3 regions of the Priestia sp. FSL P4-0332 genome follow, and region 3 is predicted to be linked to each of the others. Evidence: predicted binding sites of a transcription regulator. Region 3 holds the regulator's gene; each other region holds the start of a gene.
The links. The regulator Rex, encoded in region 3, represses fermentation and respiration genes when NADH is low (regulators of the CRP and FNR family bind a similar motif). The targets are predictions, from matches to a motif close to TTGTGAAATATTTCACAA.
Positions count from the first base shown of each region.

Region 1: MKY06_RS26620 (cytochrome ubiquinol oxidase subunit I) is a predicted target of Rex. The motif match lies at 7,788-7,805, and genes of this name have one in related genera.
Region 2: MKY06_RS09730 (ubiquinol oxidase subunit II) is a predicted target of Rex. The motif match lies at 4,683-4,700, and genes of this name have one in related genera.

Region 1 is NZ_JBBOUA010000001.1:5,078,119-5,088,735, reverse strand. It holds gene cstA (carbon starvation protein CstA) at 1-397, opposite strand, end outside; gene proB (glutamate 5-kinase) at 642-1,475, shown strand; gene MKY06_RS26650 (glutamate-5-semialdehyde dehydrogenase) at 1,472-2,716, shown strand; gene MKY06_RS26645 (sugar porter family MFS transporter) at 2,750-4,135, opposite strand; gene MKY06_RS26640 (alpha/beta hydrolase) at 4,325-5,101, shown strand; gene MKY06_RS26635 (LacI family DNA-binding transcriptional regulator) at 5,197-6,207, shown strand; gene MKY06_RS26630 (threonine/serine exporter family protein) at 6,352-7,113, shown strand; gene MKY06_RS26625 (threonine/serine exporter family protein) at 7,128-7,583, shown strand; gene MKY06_RS26620 (cytochrome ubiquinol oxidase subunit I) at 7,885-9,291, shown strand; gene cydB (cytochrome d ubiquinol oxidase subunit II) at 9,278-10,294, shown strand; gene cydD (thiol reductant ABC exporter subunit CydD) at 10,294-10,617, shown strand, end outside.
Region 2 is NZ_JBBOUA010000001.1:1,925,082-1,935,698, forward strand. It holds gene xylA (xylose isomerase) at 1-874, shown strand, start outside; gene xylB (xylulokinase) at 933-2,435, shown strand; gene xylE (D-xylose transporter XylE) at 2,733-4,154, shown strand; gene MKY06_RS09725 (hypothetical protein) at 4,360-4,506, shown strand; gene MKY06_RS09730 (ubiquinol oxidase subunit II) at 4,889-5,827, shown strand; gene qoxB (cytochrome aa3 quinol oxidase subunit I) at 5,829-7,796, shown strand; gene cyoC (cytochrome o ubiquinol oxidase subunit III) at 7,798-8,397, shown strand; gene cyoD (cytochrome o ubiquinol oxidase subunit IV) at 8,398-8,694, shown strand; gene MKY06_RS09750 (universal stress protein) at 8,842-9,336, shown strand; gene MKY06_RS09755 (SDR family oxidoreductase) at 9,684-10,568, shown strand; gene MKY06_RS09760 (COX15/CtaA family protein) at 10,616-10,617, opposite strand, start outside.
Region 3 is NZ_JBBOUA010000001.1:218,106-228,722, reverse strand. It holds gene MKY06_RS01345 (transglutaminase TgpA family protein) at 1-389, opposite strand, end outside; gene MKY06_RS01340 (DUF58 domain-containing protein) at 386-1,576, opposite strand; gene MKY06_RS01335 (AAA family ATPase) at 1,588-2,538, opposite strand; gene groL (chaperonin GroEL) at 2,697-4,328, opposite strand; gene groES (co-chaperone GroES) at 4,396-4,680, opposite strand; gene MKY06_RS01320 (CPBP family intramembrane glutamic endopeptidase) at 4,980-5,708, shown strand; gene MKY06_RS01315 (YdiK family protein) at 5,705-5,932, shown strand; gene tatC (twin-arginine translocase subunit TatC) at 5,959-6,714, opposite strand; gene tatA (twin-arginine translocase TatA/TatE family subunit) at 6,730-6,915, opposite strand; gene MKY06_RS01300 (redox-sensing transcriptional repressor Rex) at 6,969-7,607, opposite strand; gene MKY06_RS01295 (ABC-F family ATP-binding cassette domain-containing protein) at 8,066-10,000, shown strand; gene tsaD (tRNA (adenosine(37)-N6)-threonylcarbamoyltransferase complex transferase subunit TsaD) at 10,255-10,617, opposite strand, start outside.

The DNA of each region.
Region 1 (10,617 bases), 4.9 Mb from region 3:
CTGTACAAAAACCAGCGACGGGTCCTAGCTCTTTTTTAGCCACTTCTGAAAGCGACTGGCCTTTTTGGCGCATAGATGCAAATAACACAACTGCATCGTGAACGGCTCCTCCGATTACAGCTCCGATTAAAAGCCAGAGCAGTCCGGGCAAATAGCCAAACTGAGCTGCTAAGATAGGTCCAACAAGCGGACCAGCAGCTGCAATAGCTGCAAAGTGATGACCAAATGTTACCCATCGGTTGGTTGGCACATAATCTTTTCCATCTTCAAGCTCATGTGCTGGCGTTTTTTGCGCATCGTTTAGTTTCAAGACCTTAACAGCCATGAATGTTCCATAAAGCCGATACGCAATCATTAAAATACAGATAGATCCAATAACAATGGTAACCGCATTCATTACAAATCCCCCTATCCCTTAGTTGTCTGATGTTTGTACTACTACACAACGTTATGTAATTGTGTGTTCCCCTTACAACTTTCATTATAAAAGAAGAAAGCGCTTTTATCACCAGTTTTTCCCTTAATTATTTAAAAAATTAGAAAGTTCAAATTCCCTTTGAAAAACTATAAGACTTTTCGCATAATCTCTGCTATAATTTTTAAAAAAATTAGTACGCATTTAGGTGTTTTTAGTTAGGGAGATGAAAAGAGTGAACCATCGTCAAGAGTTACAAAATAGCAAGCGTATTGTAGTCAAAGTAGGGACATCTACGTTGACCTATGATAATGGAGATATTAACTTAGCACGCATTGAAAAACTAGCGCGTGTTTTATCTGATTTAATGAATGCAGGAAAAGAAGTTGTGCTTGTTACATCAGGTGCTGTTCAAGTAGGAGTAAAAAAACTAAAGTTAAAAGAAAAGCCAACTTCTATTCGAGACAAACAAGCAGCGGCCTCTGTCGGGCAATGTGAGCTTATGCATATCTATAGTAAATTCTTTGGTGAGTACAGCCACATCGTTGGTCAAGTACTGTTAACGAAAGATGTAATCGAAGATGAACATGTGCGCAATAACGTTGTGAACACGTTTGAAAAATTAATTGAAGACAAAGTAATTCCTATTGTGAATGAAAACGATACAGTTGCAATCGATGAGATTGAAAACATCGTACGTTTTGGAGATAACGATAATTTATCCGCCATTGTTTCAGTTTTGATTCACGCAGATTTACTTGTTATTTTATCTGATATTGACGGTTTCTTTGATTCAGATCCCACAAAAAACCTTAACTCTAAATTAATGAAAGTAATAGATGGCATCACACCGGAGCTTGAGAATTTTGCTGGAGATAGTGGAACTGACGTTGGAACAGGCGGAATGGTCACAAAGCTTACCGCTGCTAAAACAGCTACAAGTGCAGGCGTGAGCTTAATCCTAGCAAATGGTAAAGAACCAAGTATTTTGCGAGATATTATTGAAGGCCAAGAAATTGGAACGTTATTCTTAAAACAAGCTGAAGGAGTAATGAAATGAGTGAATTGCAGCTTAAAGGAAAGCAGGGAAAAGAAGCCTCTTATTTCTTAGGAAATGTAACGAGCGAACAAAAACAGCAGGCACTTTATAAAATGGCGGCTGCTTTATTGAGTCAGCAAGAAGCGATTTTAAAAGCAAATAAATTAGACGTAGAAAAAGCCGTTCAAAAAGGCACGTCAAAAGCTATGTTGGATCGCCTATCTTTAAATGAAGAGCGGATTCACGGAATGGCAGACGGCCTGCGCCAAGTAGCTGTGCTTTCCGATCCAGTAGGAGAAGTGCTGTCTATGGCGAAGCGACCAAATGGCTTACAAATTGGGCAGCAGCGTGTACCTATTGGTGTCATAGGAATTATTTATGAAGCGCGTCCAAACGTTACGTGTGATGCAGCAGGCTTATGCTTAAAAGCAGGAAATGCAGTTATTTTGCGCGGAGGCAGCGAGGCGTTTTATTCGAATCAAGCGATTGTTTCTGTATTATCTCAAGCTGCGGCAAGTGCAGGATTGCCTGAGCATAGCGTACAGCTTATTGAAGATACGTCGAGAGAAACAGCACTGGAGTTAATGAAATTAAATGAATATATCGATGTATTAATTCCTCGAGGCGGTGCTGGTTTAATTGAAGCGGTGGTAAAAAATGCAACGGTTCCCGTTATTGAGACAGGAACTGGGAACTGCCACATTTATGTTGATGAAGCATATGACGGTGACATGGCGGCCAATATTGTCATTAATGCAAAAACATCTCGTCCAGCGGTGTGTAACTCAGCCGAAAAGCTGATTATTCATGAACGAGCGGCTCATGAATTTTTGCCGATTATTGTTCAAGCGCTACGAGAGAAAGATGTAGAAGTACGCGGTGATGAACGTGCGCTAACAATCGTTCCAGATCTTGTTCCAGCAGGGGATGAGGATTGGAAGAAAGAATACTTGGATTTCATCATGGCGGTTAAAATCGTAGATGATATCGATGAAGCGATTTCCCATATTAATGTTCATAGTTCACATCACTCTGAAGCGATTGTAACAACAAATTATGCTCATGCTCAGCGTTTTTTACAGCGCGTTAATTCAGCCGCTGTTTATGTGAATGCTTCAACGAGGTTTACGGACGGAGAAGAGTTTGGTTTCGGGGCAGAAATCGGAATTAGTACACAAAAGCTTCATGCGCGTGGACCGATGGGATTAAAGGAATTAACAACGCTAAAATATATTATTTACGGAGATGGACAAATTCGATAAAAAAGAAGCCTGAGGCATATGCCCAGGCTTCTCTTATTTCCATATATGTTCAATTTCTTCAAGTGACTTTCCTTTTGTTTCCGGAACCCACTTCCATATAAACAAAAATGAAGCAATACACATAATCATAAAGAATAAAAATGTGAAAGATCCTCCAGCTTTGTTCCAAAGGATAGGGAAAAACTGAGATACAAACCAATTAGCTATCCACAAGAAAAACGTAGAAATAGACATTGCATAGCCTCTCGCGTGATTAGGAAAAATTTCCGAAATCACAACCCATACAACCGGTCCCATAGAAATATTAAAAAGAAATAAATAAAAAACAATAAGTAAACTAGTAGTCAACCCTTCAGTACCCTGAGAATGAAATCCAAAGGAAACGAGAAGCTGCGTAACGGCCATACCAGCTGTGCCAATAAGCAATAAAGCTTTGCGGCCAATCCGGTCGATAAGCCACATGGAACAAAGAACGCCTAAAAAGGCAGCTACACCAATCATAGACGTAACAAGGAGCGATAAATCTCCTCTAGCTCCAGCTGCTTCAAAAACTTGCGGGGCGTAATAAATAATGGCATTAATTCCGACAAGCTGTTGAAAGGCTGCAAGTAGAATACCAATAAGCAGCGCTTTTCGAAGACCAGCCTCTTTAAAAAGCGAAAGAGAAGCCGGTTGATTTTCTTTTAACGATTGCTCAATATGATACAGCTCTTGGCGTGCAATCTGTGTACCATTGATTTTAATTAAAATGTCCATAGCTTCTAAAGTGCGGTTTGCTTTTACCAGCCACCTCGGACTTTCAGGAACAGTAGAAAGGATAAGAAGAAACAAAAGAGCTGGAATGCCAGAAGCGCCGATAATGTAGCGCCATCCCGTGGAATTCTGCCAAGCGTCTTCCCCAATAGATAAAATGTAGTCATTTACAAAATAGACAGAAACAATCCCAACAGCAACAGCAAATTGATAAAGAGAGCCTAAGCGGCCGCGCATGTGCCGAGGGGCTATTTCAGAAATATAGGTAATCGAAAGAACAGAAGCCATACCAATGCCTAGTCCTCCAATAATTCGAGAAATAATCACAAAAGAGATGGAGGAAGATAGCGCTTGCATAATTGCGGACACGATAAATAAAGAAGCTGCTAAAAGTAAGATGCTTTTTCTACCGAATCGATCACTCAGTTTCCCTGAAGCAAGTACCCCAACGGCACCACCGAGCAGCAGACTAGATACAACAAAACCTACCATCGTTGGACTAAGATTAAAATGTACTTCCATCAACCCAATAGCTCCTGAAATGACGGCTGTGTCATAGCCGTAAAGTAACCCTCCAAAAGCAGCTGCACATGAAATGAAAATCACGAAAAATAGATTTCCTTTTTGCTCCTTATACTCGTCAGAAGTTACTTTTACTATCCCCATATAAATTCCTCCTTTGAATCACGGTCATTATTTTAATAAAAAAACGTTATACGTAAAACGTTTTCATAAAAGATGTTTTTATGTTAAACTAAAAATTGTAAATAATCAAACTATTTTTTAACTTTTATATGAATTATGTACGTTTTGTTATCAATCAATAGGGAAGAAAAAATAGGGGGGAAGAGAAATATGGCATTTATGCAATGTGATTTTTTTTCAGAAGTATTGCAAATAAGTACTTCAATGAACGTTTTGATACCGCAGCAAACAAAATGTCAAATTGGTTTAAAAACCAATACAAGAAGTGAGAAACACCCTACGCTCTATTTATTACACGGTCTTTCTGATGATCATACGATATGGATGAGAAGGACTTCGGTTGAACGCTACGCATCAGAATTAGGACTTGCAGTTGTAATGCCAAATGTAGATCGTAGCTTTTATAGAGATATGGCTTATGGAAAAAAGTATTGGACGTTTGTAACAGAAGAACTTCCTCAATTGGCTAGATCATTCTTTCCATTATCGGAAAAAAGAGAAGATAATTTTGTAGCTGGCCTTTCTATGGGAGGGTACGGCGCTTTAAAATGGGCGTTTCGCAAACCACATCAATTTTCTGCAGCTGCCAGTTTATCAGGAGTGATGGACGTTGAAGGGCTTGGAGGGCGAGGAGAAGTTCAGTTCTTAGATTATCCTTTGATTTTTGGCATGCCGCCTGTTATTAGACCTGAAGATGATCTTTTCTGGCTGCTTGAAAATCGCCGGCGCTATGGAGAAGTGACTCCGCGTATTTATCAATGCTGTGGAACGGAAGATTTTTTATATCAGGAAAATAAACGTTTTTCCGAGCGATGTAAGCAAGAGCCTATTTGTTTTACATATGAAGAAGGAAAAGGAAGTCACGACTGGGCATATTGGGATCAAAAAATTCAAGATGTGTTAAAGTGGCTGTTTAGTGAAAAGTAGGGAAGGTAGTTTTCGGTGGTTCCGGCTTCTAGTAGTATAATAAAGAAAAATGTTTACTTGGTCGATAGACTAAAAGAAAATAGGAGTCGGTACGAATGGGGAGAAAAAAAGTCACGATTACAGAAGTAGCAAAAGAAGCGGGAGTTTCATTAGCTACGGTATCAAGAATCTTCAATAATAAAGACGGTAAAATTAAAATCAGTGAAAAAACTAAACAAAAAGTACTAAAAGCAGCAGCTCATTTAGGGTATCAGACGAATCCATTTGCGGCAGCTCTGCGGGCCCAAAAAACAGGAATTATCGGGATATTAATTAGAGATTTAAAAGATCCGTTTCTAATTGAACTATTAAAAAAGGTACAGCAACAAGTCCAAAGTCGAGGGATGGATGTTCTTATTGGACACACGGATTACGAAGAAACAACGGCTGAGCGTCAATTAAATGTTATGATGAACCATTGGTTTGATGGGGTCATTTTATTAGACTATGTAGCTGCTCAGCATCCGTTTGTAGATATATTAAAACAATATCAAACGCCTTACGTTTCTCTTACAGGAGACGCCTCTTCTGCACTTTGGCCGATTGTACATGTAGATGATGCGGTGGGAATGCAATTAGCTGTTGCTCACTTAACGGACCTTGGTCATAAGAATATAGGGTTCGTTGGAAAAGCTGTAAGCGGAGTCGAACACCGTCTGTCTCTTTTTTATCAGTATGTACCGTCAGCAAACGCAAAGTTTGTGAAAGAAGATATGAATAACTCAGATGAACTATATCAGTTTATAAATAAGCTAGCTCATCATCCAGAGCCTCCAACTGCGCTTATTTGTGCTACGGATTACATTGCTCTGAAAGTGATACACTGTGCGTGGCAAAATGGGCTTCACGTTCCAGCAGATTTGTCTGTTATAGGGTTTGATGATATTACAGAAGCTAGTGAAGCGCATCCTCCACTAACAACTATCCGTCAACCGATGGAAAAAATGGCTGAAAAAGCAGTAAACCTCTTACTTCAGCAAATTCAGGATCAGCAAGAAATAGATCAGATGCAGTATAAAATGGCACCTGTATTAGTAGAGCGCGAGACCACAAAACGTATGAATTGATAAGGAATGTATATACTATTCCTGAAAGTGTGAGACAAAAAGTCCACACTTTTTTGCATTAACCATTGCGTCCACTTCCCTCTTTCTTATACACTGTATGCTGTAGGGGAAAAAACCAAGCTTTAATATGTTTGGAGCGATTTGATGACACAACAAAAATTAGATAAATATGAAATTATGGACGTTAGCTTACTAGCAGGTAAAATTATGTTAGAAAGCGGAGCAGAAACGTATCGAGTAGAAGACACAATGATGCGGATTGCAGCGTCTTACGGTATAAAAAAATCCCACAGCTATGTGACGCCAACAGGGATTATGTTTTCACTTGAAACGAAAGAACCGACGAAAACGAAGTTAATTCGTATTTCGGAACGAACGACAGATTTAAAAAAAGTAACCATGGTAAATAGCGTCTCAAGAACAATCAGTCAAGGACACATCTCCTTGGAGGAAGCGTATGAAATGCTACAAGAAATTGAAGCAACGAACGTAGCTTTTCCACTATGGGTTCAACTTGCAGCTGCATCCATTTCTAGCGGATGCTTTTTAATCATGTTTCAAGGTTTATGGTCGGACTTTATTCCAGCTATGTTTTCAGGAGGTCTCGGATTTTTAACCGTGGTGTATTTCCACCGTCTTATTCCGATTCGCTTTTTTGCTGAGTTTACCGCTTCGTTAGTTATTGGACTTTTATCAGCTCTTTTAGTTGCTTCAGGACTAGGCACGCAAATTGATAAAATTATTATTGGATCCGTTATGCCTCTCGTTCCTGGCTTATCCATTACCAATGCAGTGCGAGATTTAATGGCAGGACATTTACTGTCTGGATTATCAAAAGGAGCAGAAGCGTTTCTGACGGCATTCGCTATCGGTGCAGGTATTGCCATTGTATTTACGCTTCTATAGAAGGGAGGCATCATATGCATATCGTAGAGCAGATAATTACAAGTTTTATTGCTTCAGCAGCATTTGGGATCATTTTTAATGTTCCACGTGAATCATTATTAAAAAGTGGCTTTGTCGGAATGATTGGCTGGCTCATTTACTATTTGCTAACGTTCTATGGCGTAGATGAAATTCCAAGCACAGTTGCATCGGCCTTCTTTATTGCTATTATTAGTCAAATTTACGCAAAAATTTACCGAACGCCGATCATTATTTTCACCGTAGCAGGTATTATTCCGCTAGTTCCAGGAGGAACAGCATACGATGCCATGCGTAACTTTGTAGAAAATAACTATAATGAAGCGATTAGTCTTGCAGCGAAAGCTTTTATGATTTCAGGTTCAATTGCCATTGGTATTGTGTTTTCTGAAGTCATCAACCAAATCATTCGTCAATCTAAATTAAATGCCAAAGCAAAATATCGACCGTAGAGAAGCAAGCTCAAATCAGAGCGTGCTTTTTTTATGAAAAAAATAAAGAGATCCTTCACTTTTTTGTCACAAGAAAGTCACGTTTTAGTCTAAAAACGTTCAAAAAATGTACGTGCACAGCTAAAAAAATAGACTATACTATGTAGATAGAAAGAGAGATATTACATATGTATGTGAAACATTGAGCATATATCTCGAATTATTATGCTCAATGTTTCACAATGTAAGTAAAAGATGCTCAGAAATAAGCAAAGTATCTACGGAAATGATGAATGTTCTTATATATGAGAGGAGAAAGAAGATGGATACAGTTATACTATCACGTATTCAATTTGCATCAACGACGCTGTTTCATTTTATCTTTGTACCGCTATCTATCGGTCTTGTCTTTTTAGTAGCGATCATGGAAACGATGTACGTAGTAAAAAAAGATGAACAGTATAAAAAAATGGCAAAGTTTTGGGGGCACTTATTCCTGATTAACTTTGCTGTCGGAGTCGTAACAGGTATTTTACAAGAATTTCAGTTTGGCATGAACTGGTCAGAGTACTCACGGTTTGTAGGAGATGTATTCGGTGCGCCGCTTGCTATTGAAGCACTGCTCGCGTTTTTTATGGAGTCCACTTTCCTCGGACTGTGGATTTTCGGGTGGGATCGTTTGCCTAAATGGCTGCACTGTCTATGTATTTGGCTTGTTAGTCTAGGTACTATTTTTTCAGCGTTCTTTATTTTAACGGCTAATTCTTTTATGCAGCATCCGGTTGGAATGGAGCTGAATAATGGACGTTTAGAAATGAATGACTTCTTTAAATTGTTAACAAACGGTCAGCTGTGGGTTGAATTCCCTCATACCATTTTAGGTTCGTTTGCAACAGGCGCCTTTTTTATCACGGGTGTCAGTGCCATTATGCTCTTGAAGAAAAAACATGTGGCTTTTGCCAAAAAATCATTTCAAGTTGCCATTATTGTAGGGTTAGTTTCAGGTGTAGGAATTGCGTTATCTGGTCATGAACAGGCTGGATACTTAGTTAAAACACAGCCGATGAAAATGGCCGCAAGTGAAGGATTATGGGAAAACAGCGGGAGTCCAGGCGCTTGGACGGTAACAGCAAATATTCACCCCGATGAAAAGAAAAATACGAGTGAAATCAAAATACCTTATTTATTAAGCTTCTTATCATACGGGAAATTTTCAGGTTCCGTTCCTGGGATGAACCAGCTGCAGGAGCAGTACACGGCGAAATATGGAGCAGGAAATTATATTCCACCCGTTCGGACAACATTTTGGAGTTTCCGCATTATGGCTGGTCTAGGTGGGGTATTATGTGCATTAGGTATTTGGGGCACGTACTTGCTTTCTCGTAAAAAACTTCAAGAAAGCAAACTATTTTTACGTATTATGACGATTGCCATTGCCTTTCCGTTCCTTGGAAGCTCAGCAGGTTGGATTATGACAGAGATTGGCCGTCAGCCTTGGGTTGTATTTGGCTATATGAAAACGGAAGATGCCGTGTCTCCTGGTGTAACAGCAGGTGAATTGCTGTTTTCTATTATCTCGTTTTCGTTCTTTTATTTAATTTTAGCTGTGATTATGGTGTTCTTGTTCGTTAAAGAAATTAAAAAAGGTCCAGATCACGATCACGAAGCACATACAAAAGTAGTATCAACTGATCCGTTTACAAAGGAGGGATACAATGTTTTCTCTTAATGAATTCTGGTATTTACTAGTATCCATTCTGTTTGTTGGTTTTATCTTTTTAGAAGGCTTTGATTTTGGGATTGGCATGGTGTCTCGTTTTTTAGGAAGAAACGAATTAGAGCGACGAGCTTTTATTAATACAATTGGTCCTTTTTGGGATGCAAATGAAGTTTGGCTAATTTCAGCAATCGGTGCTATGTTTGCCGCTTTTCCAAACTGGTATGCAACGCTATTAAGCGGGTCATATGTTCTTTTTGTTCTTCTTTTGCTTTCGCTTATTGGCCGCGGTGTAGCATTTGAATTTCGAGGGAAAGTTGAAAAACAAGCGTGGAAAAATGCATGGGATTGGGTTATCTTCTTTGGAAGTCTTTTTCCACCGCTCATTTTTGGTATCTTATTTTCAGCGCTAATGAAAGGACTGCCTGTTGAGCGCAACATGCAAATGAATGCCGGCTTTTCCGATATTGTTAATCTATATACCATCACAGGCGGCGTTACGTTAACAATGCTTTGCTTATGGCACGGACTTATTTTTGCGACGATCCGTACGATGGACGATATTAGAGATCGTTCACGGAAAGTCGCTATGAAGCTTTTGCCTATAAATGCCTTATTACTTCTTATCTTTTCAGGCATGACGTTTTTTGAAACAGATTTATTCAGTAATCATAGCCGCTTGATGCTATATACATTTTTCATCGGTATTTTCGTGTATTTACTAGCAGGATTTTTCCTTACACGTAAAAAAGACGGATGGGCATTTGCTATGTCTGGCTTAATTTTGATTTTATCAATTTCCTCTATATTTGCAGGATTGTTTCCAAACGTTTTGGTTAGTTCAATCAATGAAAGCTATAGTTTAACGATTCATAATGCAGCATCAGGGAATTATTCCTTAAAGATTATGTCTTACGCTGCTATTGCGTTACTGCCTTTTGTGTTAGGTTATCAAATTTGGAGCTACTACGTTTTCAGAAAGCGTGTAGATCATAAGGAGCATATGGAGTATTAATGGGTAGAAATTTAATGGTTTACAACGGAATAAAAATGGTTCTTGCCATGTTAATAGGGCTTATTACTATTCAAAGTGTAGCCATTATTTTTCAAGCTAAGTGGCTCGCCGAAGTAATTACCGCTCTTTTTCATGGTGAAAGTTTAACTTCGCAGACAAAAGCAATCGGATTGTTTTTGTCTGCCTTTATGGTTCGTCAGATCATAGGTTTTATAGTGAAAAAAACGTCATATCAATTTGGAGTCAAAACGACTCAGGAACTGCGTTTGATAGTCATGAAAAGCATTTTTGCATTAGGACCGCGTTTTACCAAAGATGAAGGA
Region 2 (10,617 bases), 1.7 Mb from region 3:
GTTCGTTCATGGTGCAGCTACTTCTTGTAATGCAGATGTATTTGCTTATGCGGCGGCTCAAGTAAAAAAGGGGCTTGAAACAGCAAAAGAACTAGGTGCGGAAAATTATGTATTCTGGGGCGGCCGTGAGGGATATGAAACACTGCTTAACACAAATTTACAGTTAGAGTTAGATAACTTAGCCAGATTTATGTATATGGCTGTAGATTACGCAACCGAAATTGGATATACGGGACAGTTTTTAATTGAACCTAAACCTAAAGAGCCTACGACACATCAGTATGATACCGATGCAGCAACAACTATTTCATTTTTAAGACAATACGGATTAGATAAATACTTCAAACTTAATCTAGAAGCTAACCATGCAACGTTAGCTGGGCATACATTTGAACACGAATTACGAGTAGCTAGAGTACAAGGCTTATTAGGATCAGTGGATGCAAACCAAGGTGACCCTCTTTTAGGCTGGGATACAGATGAATTCCCAACGGATTTATATTCTACAACGCTAGCAATGTATGAAATCCTGCAAAATGGAGGGCTGGGCAGCGGAGGATTAAACTTTGATGCCAAAGTACGCAGAGGTTCTTTTGAACAAGACGATTTACTTTATGCTCATGTAGCAGGAATGGATGCGTTTGCTCGAGGATTGAAAGTAGCGCATAAATTAGTAGAAGATCGTGTTTTCGAAAATGTTATCAACGAGCGCTACAGCAGTTTTAAAGAGGGAATTGGGCTTGAGATTGTGGAAGGAAAAGCTAACTTCCATACACTGGAGCAGTACGCGTTTAAAAATCCGAATATTGTGAATAAATCAGGAAGACAAGAACGATTAAAGGCTATTTTAAATCAATATATTTTGGAAGTTTAAAGGACAAACGAGAGTAGAAACAATTTCTACTCTCGTTTATAAACACGGAGGTATCAAGATGAAATATGTAATTGGAATTGATCTAGGAACAAGCGCCGTAAAAACGGTTTTAGTTGATACAAAAGGCGAGATTTGCGCTGTGGTTTCTAAAAATTATCCTCTCCTTCATGAAAAAACAGGGTATAGCGAACAGAATCCAGAAGAATGGGTTCAGCAGACGGCTAGTGCTTTAAATGAATTAATTGCTAACGCTAATATAAAACCCGAAGATATAGAAGGAATTAGTTATTCTGGACAGATGCATGGCCTTGTGCTGTTGGATGAAAACTATAACCTATTACGTAATGCCATTTTGTGGAATGACACAAGAACAACAGAACAATGTCATCATCTCTATAAAGTGATTGGAGAAAAACGTCTTTTAGAAATAACAAAAAACCAGGCTTTAGAAGGATTTACTCTTCCTAAGTTATTGTGGGTAAAAGAGTATGAACCGGAGATATTTGAAAAAACAGCTGTATTTATGCTGCCCAAAGACTATTTGCGTTTTAAGATGACTGGCTTTATTCATAGTGAATATTCAGATGCTGCCGGTACATTATTATTAAACATCAGCAAGAAAAAATGGGATGGTGAGCTTTGCCAATTAGTAGGAGTCAATATTAACCTTTGTCCGCCACTAGTCGAATCTAGTGAATGCATAGGCAATATTAGTGAATCGTTCTCTCAAAAAACGGGATTAGCTACTTCAACAAAAGTATTTGCAGGTGGAGCTGATAATGCTTGCGGAGCAATTGGCGCCGGCATTTTATCGCCAGGAGAAACACTGTGTAGCATTGGGACATCGGGTGTTGTTCTTTCTTATGAGGAACGAAACGATAGAGACTTTAATGGAAGAGTCCATTATTTTAATCATGGAAAAGAAAATGCCTTTTATACGATGGGCGTTACGCTATCTGCGGGTCACAGTTTAAGCTGGTTTAAGGAGAATTTCGCAGAAAAAGACACGTTTGAAGAATTGTTGGCTGACCTAAAAAATGTACCGATCGGCTCAAACGGCCTTTTATTTACCCCTTACTTAGTTGGGGAGCGTACACCGCATGCAGATGCTACGATTCGCGGAAGTTTTATAGGAATGGACGCCTCTCATAAAAAGAGAGACTTTACGCGAGCAGTTATTGAAGGTATTACGTTTTCATTAAGTGAATCAATTGAAATCTTTCGAGAAAGCGGAAAGGAAATTACATCTATTGTATCAATTGGCGGAGGAGCAAAAAATGATCATTGGCTTCAAATTCAAGCAGATGTTTTTAATGCAAAAATCGTAAAGTTGTCTACTGAACAAGGCCCAGCATTAGGAGCAGCCATGCTAGCAGCTTATGGCTGTGGCTGGTATAACTCATTGGAAGAGTGTGCAAACGTATTTATTACCTCTTCGAAAACATATTATCCTAACGCAGAACATGTACAAGTCTATAAACAGCTTTATGAATTATATAAAGAAGTCTACCTTCAAACAAACGACTTAAGTAAAAAGCTAGGCGAATTTAAAAGGAAGTAATAGATTGCAAAATATGCAACCTTACTTTAAAAAGGAGCTTCATATGAAAGTAGCTTGTATCAATTGATTATGGTTGTATATCGATATATCTGACACAAAAGGAAGTATAGAAAATGCTGTAGTAAGATTTGATTCAATAGAAAAATACGTACATTAGAGGGGAGGATAAGAGCAGTTAATCGAATGGACGAAGAAAATTTCTTTTGTGTTCCAAGAATTTGAAAACGCATTCAAATAAGTGCGAACTCAGTTAGAAATAGAACTTCTACTGTTACTCTTAACTGCTTTTAACAACGCATGAAACAAAATCGAAACTCATTATATATTTTTTCTATTACTTTAGTTGCCGCTATCGGGGGGTTACTGTTTGGATATGATACAGCTGTAATATCTGGAGCTGAAGAATCTTTAAAGGTGTATCTTATTGACAGCTTAGGGTTAGGATCTTTAGCACACGGTGTTACTGTATCAAGTGCTTTAATAGGATGTATTATTGGAGGATTGGTATCTGGTTATTTTGCGACGAAACTAGGACGCAAACAATCACTTATACTAGCAGCTATTCTTTTTATAGTCTCAGCGTTAGGCGCTTCTTATCCTGAGTTTTTATTTTTTACAAAAGGTGAACCGACACTCTCTTTGTTACTAGCTTTTAACTTCTACCGCATTATAGGTGGGATTGGCGTTGGCTTAGCATCAGCCATTTGTCCCATCTATATAGGAGAAATTGCACCGGCAGATATTCGCGGCAGATTGGTATCGTTCAATCAATTTATGATTATTTTTGGAATGTTAGTCGTTTACTTCGTGAATTGGGGTATTGCAAATGGGGAAACCTTAGAATGGATTAATGATGTAGGATGGAGATACATGTTTGCTTCAGGAGCTATTCCAGCTTTACTCTTTGCGGTACTCTTGTTTTTAGTTCCTGAAACGCCTCGCTACTTAGCTATACAGAATCAAGATCAAAAAGCTTTAGCTATACTAACTAAAATTAATGGGCCTTCAGAAGCGAAATCGATTTTAGATGATATTAAACAGACAATCACTACCAATGTTTCGTCTGAAAAATTATTGGCATATGGAAAATTAGTTATCGTTGTAGGGATACTGCTTTCTGTATTTCAACAGTTTGTAGGAATAAATGTAGCTCTATATTATGCTCCACGTATTTTTGAAAGCATGGGAGCAGCTAAAGATTCTTCTATGCTGCAAACGATTATTATGGGATTAGTAAACGTTATTTTTACAGTAATTGCAATTTTGACGGTTGATCGTTTGGGAAGAAAACCTTTATTAATAACAGGGTCTATCGGAATGGCCATTGGAATGTTCGGTGTAGCAAGCATGGCTTTTTCAAACATCATTGGTATAGGGACGCTTGTATTTATCATTATTTATACAGCTTCCTTTATGATGTCATGGGGACCAATTTGTTGGGTGCTCATTTCAGAGATTTTCCCTAATAAAATTAGAGGTCGTGCTGTAGCTATTGCCGTAGCTGCTCAGTGGGCGGCTAACTATTTTATTTCCTCTACATATCCCGTGATGATGGAATATAGCGGAGGATTAACATATGGTTTTTACGGTTTAATGAGTGTACTTTCTGCTTTATTTGTCTGGAAATTTATTCCTGAAACAAAGGGTAGAACTCTTGAACAAATGGAAAATATGTGGAGAAAAAAACAAGGGGCTTCAAAGAGTAAGAAGGCCATATAACCATTGAGCTTTTACTTAGAGGAAAGATGAATATAAAACTTTCAAAAACACCTAAACTATCCTTAGGTGTTTTTAATATGTAATCTTTATGAAGAAAGTGGATAGCTTTTTTAAAAGATATTGCTATAGTGATAAGTCTCTTTGAAAATAGAAATATAGTTTTCTTTATGAGGAGTGTTTCATCGTAAATATAAATAACGGTGCAATGAATTTACAAAAAATCTGGGGGCATCCGCTATATACGGAATATCCTAAAGAATTAAAGTATGATCATGCTTCATGGGTTCCCGCGTATCAAAATCAGAAAATGATTGATTGGATGTTTCAGCAGGTCAAACAAGCAAATCAGTAAGTGTTAAAGCTCAATACTTCATCTAGTACTTATAAAAAACTCTTTCAGTTAATAAAAACTGGAAGAGTTTTTTCTTTTATTAGGCTAGTCACAAGGCACCTTTTATCCCCTACATTTAACCAAATATGTGACGAAATTATGGTAAAGGTATTTAAAATAGATAAAAACCGATTTAAGTGTGATAAATATCACACCCTTTAACAACACAACATGATAATTTTTTAGGAGTAAGCAATATGTCATGACAAACTTCAATATGTTAGGAGGTTTTTAGCCTTTTGATCTGTTGAGATGCATCTCTAATATGAACGTTTATATACCATTATTATGTACAGAGATTTAGAGGAAGGGAGCCTGAGCTTAGGTGAGAAAGCAAAAATCAATGCATATTAGCAAGTTAATGATTCTCTCCGTATTCATCACAATTTTTTTAGCAGGCTGTGATAGTCGTTATTTGATTTTAAATCCGCAGGGGGCGGTGGCCCAAAAAGAATACCAGTTAATTATTTTTTCCATAATTTTATGCGCAATTGTTGTTATTCCTGTGTTAGGCCTGCTTGTATATATCGTTTTACGCTACCGTGATAAGCCTGGAAACAAGGCTCCGTATCGACCAGACTGGGACGATAGTAAGCGTCTGGAATTTATTTGGTGGGGCATCCCTATTATTATTATTGGCATTTTAGGTTTTGCTACGGCCAGAACAACGTATGACTTAGTGGATCCGCCGGAAAAAGATGTAAAGCCACTAACGATTGAAGTAACGTCTCTTGATTGGAAATGGTTATTTCAATATCCGGATCAAGATATTGCGACAGTCAACTATGTTGAAATTCCAAAAGATGTGCCCGTTCAATTCGTGCTAACGTCAGATGCACCTATGAATTCTTTTTGGGTACCGGAGCTGGGAGGACAATTATATACCATGCCGGGAATGGCAATGGGACTGTGGCTGCAAGCTGATCACAAGGGAGAATATTTTGGTTCAGGCGCTAATTTTACAGGTGAAGGATTTGCTCATATGAATTTTAAAGTTAAATCTACATCGACAAAAGAATTTAATCAGTGGGTAAAACAAGTGAAAGAAACCGCACCAGCTTTAACAAAAGCTGATTATAACAGTCTTGCCAAACAAGGTCTTTCCTTGGAAAAATCGTATTCTACTATTCCTAAAGGTTTATTCCAAGAAATTGTCATTAAAAACGGCGGTCAATATTATAGTCAGCATCACCATATGAAAAACGAAGACATGAAGACCATGAATGTGGCTTCTGATGAACAAACACATACACAGCACGAGCACCAGGAAGGAGGAAAATAAGTTGTTAGACAAATTAAAAGATTTTTCATCTCGTTTTTTTGTGACAGGGGAGCCGATGATTTATGGAGCAGATGTCGCCATTTTGTTAACACTAGCCGGTATTATTTTTGTTCTTACGTATCTTAAAAAATGGAAGTGGCTATGGCGTGAATGGCTCACAACGGTGGATCATAAAAAAATTGGAATTATGTATATGCTTTCTTCATTATTAATGCTGTTTCGAGGCGGAGTAGATGCACTATTAATGCGTATTCAACTAGCATTCCCTCAGTGGCATTTTCTAGATTCTAATCATTACAACGAAATTTTCACTACGCACGGAACCATTATGATTCTATTTATGGCAATGCCGCTTATGTTTGCGTTCTTTAACATTGTTGTACCGCTTCAAATTGGAGCAAGAGATGTCGCCTATCCTTTTTTAAACGCGGTAAGCTTTTGGCTATTTTTCTTTGGCGCCATGCTTTTCAATTTGTCGTTCGTAATCGGCGGCTCGCCAGATGCAGGATGGTTGAGTTATCCGCCGCTTTCTGGCATGCAGTTCAGTCCTGGACCAGGTCAAGATTTTTATATTTGGGGTATTCAAATATCAGGTATTGGCAGCTTGGCTTCCGGAATTAATTTTATTATGACTATTTTAAAAATGCGTGCGCCGGGCATGAAACTTATGCATATGCCGTTATTCACGTGGTCCGTTCTAGCAAGCTGTATTATTATCATTTTTGCGTTTCCTGTATTAACCGTAACGCTTGCTTTATTGTTTATTGACCGCTTCTTTGACGGACACTTATTTACTATGACCGGCGGAGGAAATCCGATGATGTACATTAACTTAATTTGGATGTGGGGACATCCTGAAGTGTATATTGTTGTACTTCCTGCATTCGGTATTTTTTCTGAAATCGTTGCCACGTTTTCTCAAAAGAAGATATTTGGCTATAAGTCTATGGTTTTTTCAATGATGATTATTAGCGTTCTATCGTATTTCACATGGGTGCATCATTTCTTTACGATGGGTGCAGGTGCTAATGTGAATGTGTTTTTTGCTATTACGACGATGGCTATCGGAATTCCAACGGGTGTTAAAGTGTTCAACTGGTTATTTACGATGTTCCGCGGCCGTATTCAAATGACGCAGCCAATGCTATGGACAATTGCTTTTATCCCGTGCTTTGTTGTGGGAGGAGCAACGGGTGTTATGCTTTCAGCAGCTCCCGCAGACTATCAGTATCATAATAGCTACTTTTTAGTTGCACACTTTCACCAAGTGTTAATTGGAGGCGTTGTATTCGGCTTTTTTGCAGGTTTGTACTATTGGTGGCCAAAAATGTTTGGCTTTAAACTAAATGACCGTCTTGGTAAATGGGCGTTTTGGACGTGGAATATTGGTTTTTATGTATGCTTCATGCCTCAATACGCATTAGGGTTTATGGGAATGACGCGCCGTATTTATACGTACGACTTTGACATGGGATGGGGACCGCTGAACGTTATCTCTACAGTCGGAGCTTTCTTTATGGGCATAGGGTTTATCTTTCAAGCATGGCAGATTCTTCATGGCATTAAGTACGGAGAACGAGATGTAACAGGGGATCCTTGGAATGGACGTACATTAGAATGGTCCATTCCTTCACCGCCGCCGCACTACAATTTTGCAGCGATTCCAACAGTAACGGGGCAAGATGCGTGGTGGACAATAAAAGAAGAAAGAAAAAAGAAAAAAGCGAAGGAAACAGCTGCTTTTTCTCCGATTCATATGCCTAAGAATTCAGGTATTCCATTTATCATGGCGGTTTTCTGGTTCATTGCTGGTTTTGGCTTAACGTTCCACTGGGTGTGGATGGCGATATTCGGTTTGACAGGAGTCGGAGCTTGTTTACTAGCTCGTTCTTTTCAATACAACTCGGACTATTATATTCCGGTGGATGAAATTCGACATATAGAAGATTCAGTAGGGAGGGTTGGCTGACATGGCTTATGCGACAGCGCACCACGAAGAACATCATGACGAACATGATGAAGGAATCACAGTTATGGGTTTTTGGCTTTTCCTCGTAACGGACTGCATCTTATTTGGAGCATTATTTGCGACCTATGCCGTTCTTGTTAATCATACTGCGAGTGGCCTTACAGGAAAGGAATTTTTTGAAGTTCCAGGATTTGTTTCTGAAACGTTTATCTTATTAACGAGCAGCTTTACGAGCGGATTAGCTGTGCTGAGCATGCACAAGGGAAAAATAAAGCCTTTAATTGGCTGGCTAATCGTAACTCTGCTTTTAGGTATGTGCTTTGTTGGCCTTGAAATTCATGAATTTCAAACAATGGTTCATGAAGGAGCAACCATTTCCACCAGCGCATTTTTTACAGCTTTCTATACGCTAGTTAGTACGCACGGGCTGCACGTTTCTGTCGGCATCATTTGGATGATTTCAATTACAATCCAATTAAAACGATACGGAATTACCTCTGTAACAAAGCGAAAAGTGACGATTATCAGCTTATACTGGCATTTTCTTGATGCTGTCTGGATCTTCCTTTACACGGTTGTGTATTTAATGGGGGTGATGTAGATGGAGAACCATGGGTCGTTAAAAGCTTATACAATAGGATTTATTTTCTCGATTATTTTAACCGTTATTCCTCTGATGCTCGTATTAAACCATGTATTTGCTAAAAATATATTACTAGCTAGTATTCTAGGAATGGCCGTGCTTCAATTTTTCATTCAACTGTTTTTCTTCATGCATATTAAAGACGGAGAGAAGCCCCGTTATAATGTGATGGCTTTAATACTTGGAATCGTTTTTGTTATTACGATTGTAGAAGGGTCGATTTGGATAATGACTTTTAACTCTCAAGTTCAATAAAAATGGAGCCGTGCACTACACACGGCTCCATTTTTATTAATTTCTCTACCTTGTGATAAAAATCACATACTTTCGTTTGCGTAAGAAGTAAAATAAAAGTGTAGCAAGGAAAGTTCTTTATAAACGAAAGACAAAGGAGAGATTATGATGAATATGGCTTATCGTAACATCCTCGTAGCAGTAGACGGTTCTGTAGAAGCAGAGTGGGCATTTAAAAAAGCAGTTAACAGTGCGAAAAAAAATAACGCTTATTTGATAGTTTGTCACGTTATCGACATACAGGCGTTAAGTCCATCACCTTATGCATTCTATACGGATACACGCTTTCAAGATGCAGAGAAATTTGCTGAAGAACTTTTGACCAACTATAGCAACCTAGCCATCAAAGCTGGAGTAACGAAAGTCGAGACATTAATTGAACACGGCTCCCCTAAAACAAAAATATCTAAAAAAATTGCTCCCGATAAGCACGTTGATTTAATTGTATGCGGTGCGACGGGGTTAAACGCCGTAGAGCGCATTTTAATTGGAAGCGTATCTCAACATATTTTACGCTATGCCAAATGTGATGTGTTAATCGTTCGCACTCCTAAAGAAGCCGAAGAAGAATCAAAGCCTTTACAAGTGGAACTAACAGAGTAGCAGGACAGAAGAGAAAGAAAGCTTATTGTTCACAGCAAAATACAAAGCTCTCACCATTTATTTAAAGAGGGGGGATAAATGTATTTTAGTTGAAAGAAGATCCGAACGAGGAATCGAATTCTTAATAGAGAATTCGACTCGTTGGGATTTTTTTATTGTGATGGTGAACGTAGGTTTCATGTATGCAGCTGTTTTTAGCTGTTGATTGAAGGGGAAGGGTAACGAAAGAAAAGTGAGGATAATAGAGCACATCAAACATGTTTACTAAAGAAGAGGACGGGAAGAACAAGTATATAGAAAACTTTTCCTTAGTTGGTTAAGGATTCATTCATAAAGGAGTGACGAATATGTCAAAACTAAATAATCCATTAACTCAATATTTCCATGAAGACTATCCAAAACAGTATCAAGAACCGCCCGGTGTACAGAAAGAAATGAACGTCATCCCGGACTGCGGGGAAAACAGTTACATAGGTGCAGGTAAATTAAAAGGCAGAAAAGCTCTTGTAACGGGTGGAGATTCAGGTATTGGCCGGGCAGCAGCTATCGCTTACGCAAGAGAAGGAGCGGACGTTGCGCTTAATTACTTGCCACAAGAGCAAGCAGATGCAGAAGAAGTACAAAAGCTTATTGAAGCAGAAGGAAGAAAAGCCGTTCTCATACCTGGTGATGTAGGCGAAGAATCTTTTTGCAAAGAGCTAGTAGAAAAAGCTTATAAAGAATTAGATGGTTTAGATGTTCTAGCGCTCGTAGCTGGCAAACAGCAGGCGGTAGAAGATATTGCTGATTTAGAAACGGACCAACTGCGCAAAACCTTTGAAGTAAATGTATTCTCTTTATATTGGACCGTAAAAGCAGCGCTGCCTTATTTACCGGCAGGTGCTTCTATTATTACCACAAGTTCTGTACAAGGCTATAGCCCAAGTCCTAATTTATTAGATTATGCAGCTACAAAGTTTGCCATTAACGGATTCACTCGCGGACTAGCCAAGCAACTAGCTCCAAAAGGTATTCGCGTCAACTCAGTTGCTCCAGGACCTATCTGGACGCCGCTGCAAATTTCTGGAGGGCAGCCAAGCGACGCTATTCCAGGTTTTGGACAAGATACGCCTTTGCAGCGCGCTGGTCAGCCGGTAGAGTTAGCAAATGTATACGTATTTTTAGCTTCAACGGATGCAAGCTACGTAACAGCTCAAGTTTACGGGATTACAGGCGGGATAGAACTAGCTTAACTCAAAAAAAACACGTGCAGTTATGAACTGCACGTGTTTTTTTGGTTTT
Region 3 (10,617 bases):
CGAATTAAATAAGCCATAATCCAAAGCAGCACAAAAAATAAAGTGCTCCTCATTTCAAATGATAAATTCGCTATATTCCACTCCATGATACTTTGTGCATCTGACTGAAGAATTCCCAACAGTCTCGGAAGCCAGTCTGAAGAAAAGAAGGCTCCTTGAAAATAAAGATTGTGAAGCGAAAACAAAATAAACAATATACTCCCTAACGTCATCACGATAAACGGCAAGCGAAACGTTAAACACAAAAAACAGTAAGCAACAAACAAGATAAAGTACTGAATTTGATTGGTATCCGTCACTTCATTTAAAGGAAGAAGCCATTCCACTAATAAAAAGAATGCTCCCGCGTACAATAAGATGTTTTTTACATACAAAGCTGATTTATTCACTTATTTCCGCCCTCACTTCCTTTAGATGATAGAGGAAGAGGAATATTAACGACTTCAATCGTTAAAGCAGAAGATTGTATTCCATTTACAATAACCGTCTCTTCGTCACTAAGCCCTGCTCCTTCATCTTTAACGACAATTATTGATGCCTTAGCATGGAGACTCAGCTTAGATTGAACCTGCCCAATAAGAGTCCCTGTAACTTGGCTGACAATGACCATAAAAGAATGCTGTTTTTGAATGGCAATACTCTTAAATTCTGTTTCGAATGCTCGATTGTTAACAGGCTGGGCACGTGCTAAGTGATACAACAGGTTATCAGACTCACTTTGTTCAGAGGTTTTTGGTGAAAAAATTGCATCTCCAGCTAAAAGAAAATCGACTTTTTTACGCTTGGTTTCTTCGTGAATGAGCATGGATGCCAGAAAGCTCATTCGTTCTTCAAAGTATAGAGAGCTTATAACATCTGCAATGATAATCATACTCCGTTCATGATAATGACCGAACTCTTTAGAAATCAGCGTAGCTTTACGAGCCGTGGCCTTCCAATCAATAGACCCTAATCGGTCACCCGGCTGATATTCTCTAATGCCTGTCACTAACGTAGTAGATTGATTCCCCGTCGAAACTTCATTTTTCCCTTCTTCTATTCCTGCTAAAAGAAACGGAATATCTATCTCATGAATCTGAGGATAAACGATAAATCGCTGCTGCAGCGGATAATATGCCTTCTTTTTTACAATTCCTAATAAATCACTCAGTTCAATCGAAATCGTAAAAAATTCATATTCTCCTCTTTCTACAAACGATCTTTTATACGGAATAACGGCGTTTCGTTGAAAAAGCGGATAAATTGTTCTTTCTTCTTGATCTAAAAAGTTAATCTCCTCTTTCACTGCTGCCATATAAACAGGAAAAGCCGAGGAGCGTGTAATGTGAATGTCATACGAAAGATGATCTCCAGCGAATCGAGGCTGTAGCTTCACATCACGAGTAACATTCCATTTCTTTAACGGATAAAGCAAAACGGCTACCGCATATAACCCAAAAGGTAAGAAGCTATAAAATAAAAACCAGCTGACAAATCCTCCTTGAAACATGGCGTAAGAAAACGTAGCAGCAAAGATGCAAAATAAAACGAACCAGTCTCTACATTTATTCCATATCACTTTTATATACTGTTTCATAAAGTACCCTCTTACCTTTTAACAGGTACTTTCGTATCAGCCATAATTTGCTTCATCACATCACTCGCTGTTAAGCCGCTGTACTGGGTATCAGGTCTTAGCGTTAATCGATGTGCACACACATACGAAGCAAGCTCTTGAACATCATCAGGAAGACAGTAATCTCTTCCCTTCACTAAAGCATATGCTTGAACGGCCTTCATAAATGAAACCGTTCCACGAGGACTAATACCTAACGAAACATGTGGATGAGAGCGCGTTTTACGAATGATTTCAATGATATAGTGCTTGATCGCATCGTCTACATAAATACTGCTTACAGCTTTTTGAGCCTGTACTAATTCTGGAATGCTCATGACGGGTTTGACATCTTCAAGATTGATCTGGGTGGATACGCCATTTAAAATTTGAAGCTCCTCTTCTTGCGTAGGATACCCCATGCTTAATTTGAATAAAAAACGATCCAGCTGCGCTTCCGGCAAATGATAGGTCCCATCAAAATCAACAGGATTTTGAGTAGCCATCACAAAAAAAGGTGCTGGAATTTCCCGGGTGATACCATCGGTTGTTACATGATGCTCAGCCATTGCTTCTAAAAGCGCCGATTGGGTTTTAGGAGAAGTCCTGTTAATCTCATCAGCGAGTACAATGTGGCTCATGATAGGACCTGGACGAAAATGAAATTCCATGTCTTTCGGACTGTAGATAGAAACACCTGTTACATCGGACGGCAGCAAATCAGGCGTGAATTGAATTCGTTTAAACTCGGCATCAATCGATTTGGCCAGTGCCTTCACGAGCATCGTTTTCCCCACACCCGGCACATCTTCAAGCAAAATATGCCCCTTTGCAAGCAAAGCAACTAAACTCAACGTAGATACATGACGCTTTCCAATTACAATTTGATCGATGTTTTCTAATACTTGATTTAATTTACTATTAATATGATCGAGCTGAATCAACGAAGCTCCCCCTTAAAACTCAGTTAAGCCTTGAGTTTAGTATGTTTTTCAATAAACATAGTACTATCTTAACAAATTTTAAAAAAATCTGAAAATATTAATGCACGCAAAAAAGCGACCAAGTGAGTACTTGATCGCTTTTTCAGAGAGGGCAGTGATTACATCATGCCGCCCATTCCACCCATGCCGCCCATGTCAGGCATTGCAGGAGCTGCGTTTTCTTCTGGCTTGTCAGCAACAACTGCTTCAGTTGTTAAGAACATAGCCGCTACAGAAGAAGCATTTTGAAGAGCTGAACGCGTTACTTTTGTTGGGTCAACGATACCAGTGTCTAGCATATTTACCCACTCGCCAGTTGCAGCGTTAAATCCAGTTCCAACTGCTTCGCCTTTTAGACGCTCAACGATTACGGATCCTTCTAAACCAGCGTTGTGAGCGATTTGACGTACAGGCTCTTCAATCGCACGTAATACGATGTTGATACCTGTAGCAGTGTCACCGTCAGCTTCGATGCTTGCTACTTTATTATAGATATTTACTAATGCAGTACCACCACCAGCTACGATACCTTCTTCAACCGCAGCGCGCGTAGAGTTTAATGCATCTTCAATACGTAATTTACGTTCTTTTAACTCAGTTTCAGTTGCCGCACCAACTTTAATTACAGCTACGCCACCAGCAAGTTTTGCTAAGCGCTCTTGTAATTTTTCGCGGTCAAACTCTGAAGTTGTTTCTTCAAGCTGAGCTTTGATTTGGTTTACGCGTGCTAGGATATCTTCTGCGTTTCCTGCACCGTTTACAACTGTTGTATTTTCTTTTGTTACAACAATTTTAGAAGCGCGACCTAATTGGTCGATGCTTGCTGTTTTCAGGTCAAGACCAAGCTCTTCAGTGATTACTTCTCCGCCTGTTAAGATCGCAACGTCTTGTAGCATTGCTTTACGACGATCACCGAAACCAGGAGCTTTAACAGCTACAGCTGTAAATGTACCGCGAAGTTTGTTCACAACTAATGTTGCTAAAGCTTCGCCTTCTACGTCTTCAGCGATGATTAATAGAGGCTTGCCTTGTTGAACAACTTGCTCTAATACCGGTAAGATTTCTTGAATGTTACCGATTTTTTTGTCTGTAATTAAGATGTACGGGTCATCTAATACAGCTTCCATTTTATCTGAATCAGTTACCATGTAAGGAGATGCATATCCACGGTCAAACTGCATACCTTCTACCACTTCTAATTCAGTTGTGAAACCTTTTGACTCTTCAAGTGTGATAACGCCGTCGTTACCAACGCGCTCCATTGCTTCAGCGATTAGTTGACCTACTTCTTCGTCAGCCGCTGAGATAGCCGCTACTTGAGCAATTGAATCTTTACCTTGAATTGGTTTAGAGATTGCTTTTAGTTCTTCAACCGCTACAGCTACAGCTTTTTCCATACCTTTACGGATACCCATTGGGTTAGCACCAGCCGTTACGTTTTTAAGGCCTTCTCTGATCATTGCTTGCGCTAAAACTGTTGCAGTAGTTGTACCGTCACCAGCAACGTCGTTTGTTTTGCTAGCAACTTCAGCTACTAATTTAGCACCCATATTTTCAAATGCGTCTTCTAATTCGATTTCTTTTGCAATTGTTACACCGTCATTTGTAATAAGCGGTGAACCGAATTTCTTTTCTAATACAACGTTACGACCTTTTGGTCCAAGCGTTACTTTTACCGCATTTGCTAATGTATCTACACCACGTAGCATTGCGCGACGTGCTTCTTCGCTAAATTTAATGTCTTTTGCCATGTTCTTTGACCTCCTCAAGATATTCTTAATAATCTATTTTTTACGTATGATAAGTTTGTGGTTAAAATTAGCCGATTACAGCTAAAATATCGCTTTCGCGTAAAATTAAGTATTCAGTACCTTCATATTTCACTTCAGTACCTGCATATTTTGAGAAGATGATACGATCGCCTGCAGCTACTTCTAAAGCTACACGCTCACCGCTTTCTAATACTCGGCCTGTACCAACAGCCACAATTTTACCCTCTTGTGGTTTTTCTTTTGCACTGTCCGGTAACACGATACCGCTTGCTGTTTTTTCCTCAGATTTTACAAGTTCAATCACTACGCGATCACCTAATGGCTTTAACAAGTGAAACAACCTCCTCAAATAATATGTTTGCATTTTTATTAGCACTCAACCTCAACGAGTGCTAACACAATTATTATATTAAAACAAAGTGGGTTTTTTTTGCAAGTATTAAACAAAAAAAATTTAAAATTTACGACAACTACATATAATAGTCTTAGATTTCGACGATTTTGAGAAATAAAGCATTCTTTTCTCTGTTCAATAATATGTATGTTACAATACGAGCAAGAAGAAATTACTAACTTCACAGTACTTCTTCGACATATATACATAAAAACCTTTTAAAGGAGTATAGAAGATTGGAAAAACGTTATTGGTATGTTATCCTCACCTACATCCTTATGCAGTTTTCAGGAGTTGTTGGTATACCGCTGTTAAAATTAACAGGAATGTTTGATCAATATCCAGTTCGAACAGCGAATGTCATGCTTTTGACTTATTGGACCATCATTAGCTTTATCCTTGGTTTACTTATTGTCTTACTGCTGCTGCGCCGTGACATGTCCATGCGTATAGAACATGCGGGAACAACGGTAACTGTTGTCTGGTCAGTCCTTGGGGTGTTCTTGGCTATGGCTGGTCAAGCTGTAGCAGGTATGATTGAGCACGCTCTTGGCATTACCCAAGTATCTGAAAACACACAAAATATTGTTAATCTTGTTAAAGCAACGCCGTTCCTCATTGTCGTTACGTCTGTTATTGGACCAATTCTAGAAGAGATTATTTTTCGAAAGATTATTTTCGGCTCTCTTCACAAACGATATAATTTTTTTATCTCTGCATTTATTAGTTCCCTTATTTTCGCTGCCGTACACTGGGATTTTAAACATTTGCTCGTGTATACAGCCATGGGATTTGTATTTGCATTCCTTTATGCAAGAACAAAACTAATTATTGTACCCATTATTGCTCACGTGTTGATGAATACAATCGTTATTTTATCTCAAACTATTTTTGCAGATAAAATTATAGAAATGCAAAAGCAAGCAGAACAAATGCAGTTTATTTTTGGAGGCATGTTTTTATGAAGAATATCCCTTTAACACGAGGGTTTATTTATATTATTATGGGGATTTTATTCACCTACCTGGCCATTCAAAATGCTCAGGAAACCGTGTGGAACTTCCCTACGATCTTATTTGCACTCGTAGCCGCATTCGATTTCAGATTTGCGGTTCGCATTTTTATCTTGCACTATAAAATTAAAAAGTTGCAGCAGCAATATAAAAATCAAGATGATTCATCTAAATAAAAAAAACCACTGTTTCAGTGGTTTTTTTACATACTAACATCTTCTCTTTCTTGCTCTGCCCTTGCCTTTAACACTTTGCGATACGAAATGCGGGAAATAATGATGCTGATTTCATACAAAATTAAGAGCGGCACTGTCACCATCATGTGCGAGAGCAATTCCGGTGGTGTAATAAGTGCGGCAATAACTAGCAGTACGAAATAGGCATACTTTCGAATTTGAGATAAAAACATAGGCGTTATAATTCCTAATCGCGTCAAAAACATGACGACGACAGGAAGCTGAAACAACAGGCCAAAAGGCAGTGTGAGCTGCATTAAAAAAGAAAAGTATTCATTAATGCCAATCACTTGGTTTACATTCAGCTCATCAGAAACGCGCGTCATAAAATCGACGACAAATGGAAACAACACAAAATAAGAAAAAGAGACACCGCCGATAAAGAGAAAAATGGAAACAGGAATATATCCAAGCGTTACCTTACGCTCTTTTTCATATAAACCAGGACTAATAAATGCCCAAAGTTGATACAGTGCAACAGGAGCTGCAAGTACACAGCCGATAATAACAGCAAACTGCATATAAATCTTAACTGGATCTGTTAGCCTAAATGCATTCATCGTTAAATTTTTTGCCTCATCAGCATGCTGTAAATAGACAATAACCTTATCCGCTATAAAAAAGCCGCCAATTGTGGCAATGACAAAGAAAAATAAAACAATTAAAATGCGTTTTCGCAGCTCTCCTATATGATCATATATTGACATTTCTTGTTCAGTCATACTATGATCACCCTTTTACTCTTTGTCATCTACTTGACGCTGTTTATCTTTTTCACGATCTTCTGATGCACCGCTAGCGGCATGCTTAAACTCTCTAAGCGTTTGCCCGACTGACCTTCCTAGCTCCGGTAACCGTTTCGGTCCAAAAATAAGCAGTGCTACAATCGCAATAATAATCCAACTGCCTGCTCCAATCCCCATATTCCCACTCTCCTTATTAATTTAGACTTAAGGAAATCGTAACACAGTCCACCTTATTCAACAGGATAATTTTTCAAAAAATAGACAAGCGACTGTAATTCTACAGCAAGATCAATATGATGTAGTCGAATCTCATCCGGTACGTTTAAGCGTGCAGGAGTGAAGTTTAGAATCCCTTTAATTCCGCAGTTCACTAAACGATCGGTAATTTGCTGAGCAACAGTGGCAGGAACGGTTAAAATCGCCACTGAGATATCATCACTCATATAATCTTCCAATTGGTCAAGGTGATAAACCGGCACGTCACCTACTTTTGTACCGACTTTATCTTCTATCACATCAAAAGCGCACTCAATTTTGGTGTTATTATTTTTAATAAAATTATAATTTAAAAAGGCCGTTCCCAGATTCCCCACGCCAATCAGTGCTACTTTCGTTACTTCATCTTGGTCTAACGTTTTACGGAAAAATGTAAGTAAATAATTCACATTGTAGCCGTATCCCTTTTTCCCTAATGCTCCAAAGTAAGAAAAGTCCCGACGAATAGTAGCAGAATCAACTTTCACTGCCTCACTTAACTCTGCTGACGAAACACGCTGTTTACCAGAAGCATGCAAGTTTTTTAAAAAACGATAATAAAGCGGCAATCGTTTAGCCGTTGCTTGTGGTATTTTTAATTGTTCAGTGTTCACGTTGTACCCCCTCAGTTCATGTATGTCATTACTAACATTTTCAAGTCATATTGCATTACCTTTCACAAAGCATCAACCGCTTTGAGGTAGCGCTTCCAATTCTCTCTCTTTTCTCTTGTTTTATATATACTCCGCTTCACACCCCGACGGCTTTTGTCTATCCAGCACTATTTAAAGTCGTTAGCTAGAACGAAGCAATTAGCCCTTCAAAGGATTCGTTTGTTAGTCATGACGGATTTTCTACATCCATCATATATAAGTTCAGAGATGCACTTATCTCTTATTTTAACATAGTATCCTGTATAAAATGTGCACGTAAAATCATTTTATTTCATGAATCAAAACATTCGCTTCACCATTTGTCCTTGTCCCTGTACAAATTACAAACGCTTGTAGGAAGAACTTGTAGTTGAAAATATGTTAAAATACACTATGGATATACTACTAGAGGTGAAAAAATGATTATTCTACAATTGAACGGTATTACAAAATACTATGGGGCAGAACCCATTTTATCGAATATAAAGTTAGAAGTACAATCAAAAGACCGCATTGCCCTAGTGGGACGAAACGGTGCTGGTAAATCAACTTTATTAAAAATTATTGCTGAGCAGCTTTCTTATGACAGCGGAGAAATTATTAAACCTAAAGGTGTTTCCATTGATTATATGGGACAAGATACAGTTCTTGAGTCAACACTCTCCATATGGGAAGAAATGATGACTGTCTTTGCTCCGTTAAAGAAGATGGAAAAAGAATTACGTACGCTTGAAACGAAGATGGGCGATCCAGACATTTTTAATGATTCAGTTCAATACGAAAAACTAACCAAAGAGTACGATCAGCTTCAAGTAACGTTCAAAGATTTAGGCGGCTATCAATATGAAGCGGATACACGATCTATTCTTCACGGTTTCCGTTTTTCAAACTTTGACTATAGCACCCCTATTTCCTCCTTGAGCGGTGGACAAAAAACACGCTTGGCGCTTGCAAAACTGCTTTTAACAAAGCCGGACTTGCTTATTCTCGATGAGCCTACCAACCACTTAGATATTGAAACTTTAGCATGGCTGGAACAGTTTCTGCAAGGGTATGAAGGAGCTATTTTAATTGTTTCACACGATCGTTACTTCCTTGATAAAGTCGTAAATCAAGTGTATGAAGTCACACAAAAAACAACGGTGAAGTACACGGGCAACTACTCTAAATACCTTGTACAAAAAGCAGAGCGATATGAAAAAGAGTTGCGTCAGTACGAAAAGCAGCAAGATGAAGTCGCAAAACTGAATGATTTTATTCAGCGAAACATCGCCCGCGCATCGACTACAAAACGTGCGCAAAGCAGACGTAAACAGCTCGATCGAATGGAGTTAATAAATCGACCTAACGAAGGCGAAAAATCAGCTAGTTTTTCGTTTGAAATTGAGCGTCAAAGCGGAAATGAAGTCTTAAATCTCGAAAACGTGTCTATTGGATATGATGAACACAAATATATTGTTCAGCAGGCAAACCTTCGGATTAAAAAAGGTGAAAGCCTTGCGTTGGTTGGCCCTAATGGAGTTGGGAAATCTACGTTATTAAAAGGTATTGTGGATAAACTAAGCTTCAAGACTGGAACCATTTCTTTTGGCTCAAACGTAATGGTTGGTTATTACGACCAAGAGCAAGCTAATTTAACGTCTAATAAGACCGTTTTAAATGAGCTTTGGGATGACTACCCATCCAAACCTGAAAAAGAAATTCGTACAGCGCTTGGAAATTTTCTGTTTTCAGGTGATGATGTACTGAAAATCGTTTCCACGCTTAGCGGTGGTGAAAAAGCACGTTTGGCTCTTGCGAAGCTTATGCTTCAAAAAGCTAATTTCTTAATTTTAGATGAACCTACTAACCATCTTGATTTAGATAGCAAACAAGTACTCGAGAATGCGTTAATCGATTACCCAGGAACTCTGTTATTTGTTTCACATGACCGTTATTTTATTAACCGTATTGCAAACAAAATAGCAGAGCTATCTCCTGAAGGAGTAGAAGAATTTCTTGGAGATTATGACTATTATGTAGAAAAGAAAGCAGAAATAGAGGAAATCAAAGAATTAGAAAATATAAAAGCAAACGAAGAACGTACTGTAAAAGTAGATAAACAGTCCTATAAACAAGATAAAGAACAAAAGAAATTGATGAGGCAGCGAACGCGCCGCATTGAAGAAATTGAAACTGAAGTAAACAAATTAGAAGCCGCACAAGCGGAGAATGAAGAACTTCTTTGTGATCCCGAAATTTATCAAAACCACGAAGAAGTATCAAGATTAAACGGTGAAAATGAAAAAATTTCTTCACAGTTATCCACATTAATGGAAGAGTGGGAAGAATTACAGCTTCTTCTAGAAGAATAGCCTATATTTTTTCGTATTTATTCATCCTATTTACTTGTTCATGCGCTTTAGAACAAGCTTTATCCACTCTGTGAATAAATAGTGGATATCTGTCTGATTTTTATAATTAAAACTTGTTGATAACAGGTCCGTGTACTGAGTGCACGGACTTTTCCACATAATTATCCACAGTTAATTCTAAATTTATTGAATATTGTTGATAAATCATTTTTATCCACAAAAAAGACGAATGAGAAATGAATCTCATTCGTCTCTTACTCTTCCAAGTCCAAACCGGGGTTTGCGTTTAATGACATATCTGAACGTTTTCCTTGAGCAAATCGTACACTTGCTGCTGCTCCAATCATTGCGGCATTATCCGTGCATAGAGACAGCGGCGGGATAATAAGCTCAATGTTTGATAATGGTGCAAATGCCTCTTCTAGCGCTGCTCTAAGTCCTTTATTAGCAGCAACCCCTCCTGCTACTAACACTTGCTTAACGTTATATTCCTTTGCAGCTTTAACGGTTTTAGTTACTAACACATCAATAACACTCGCTTGAAAGCTAGCAGCAAGCGTTTGGGGAAGAATTTCTTCACCTTTTTGCTTCGCGTTGTGGACAGTGTTAATAACTGC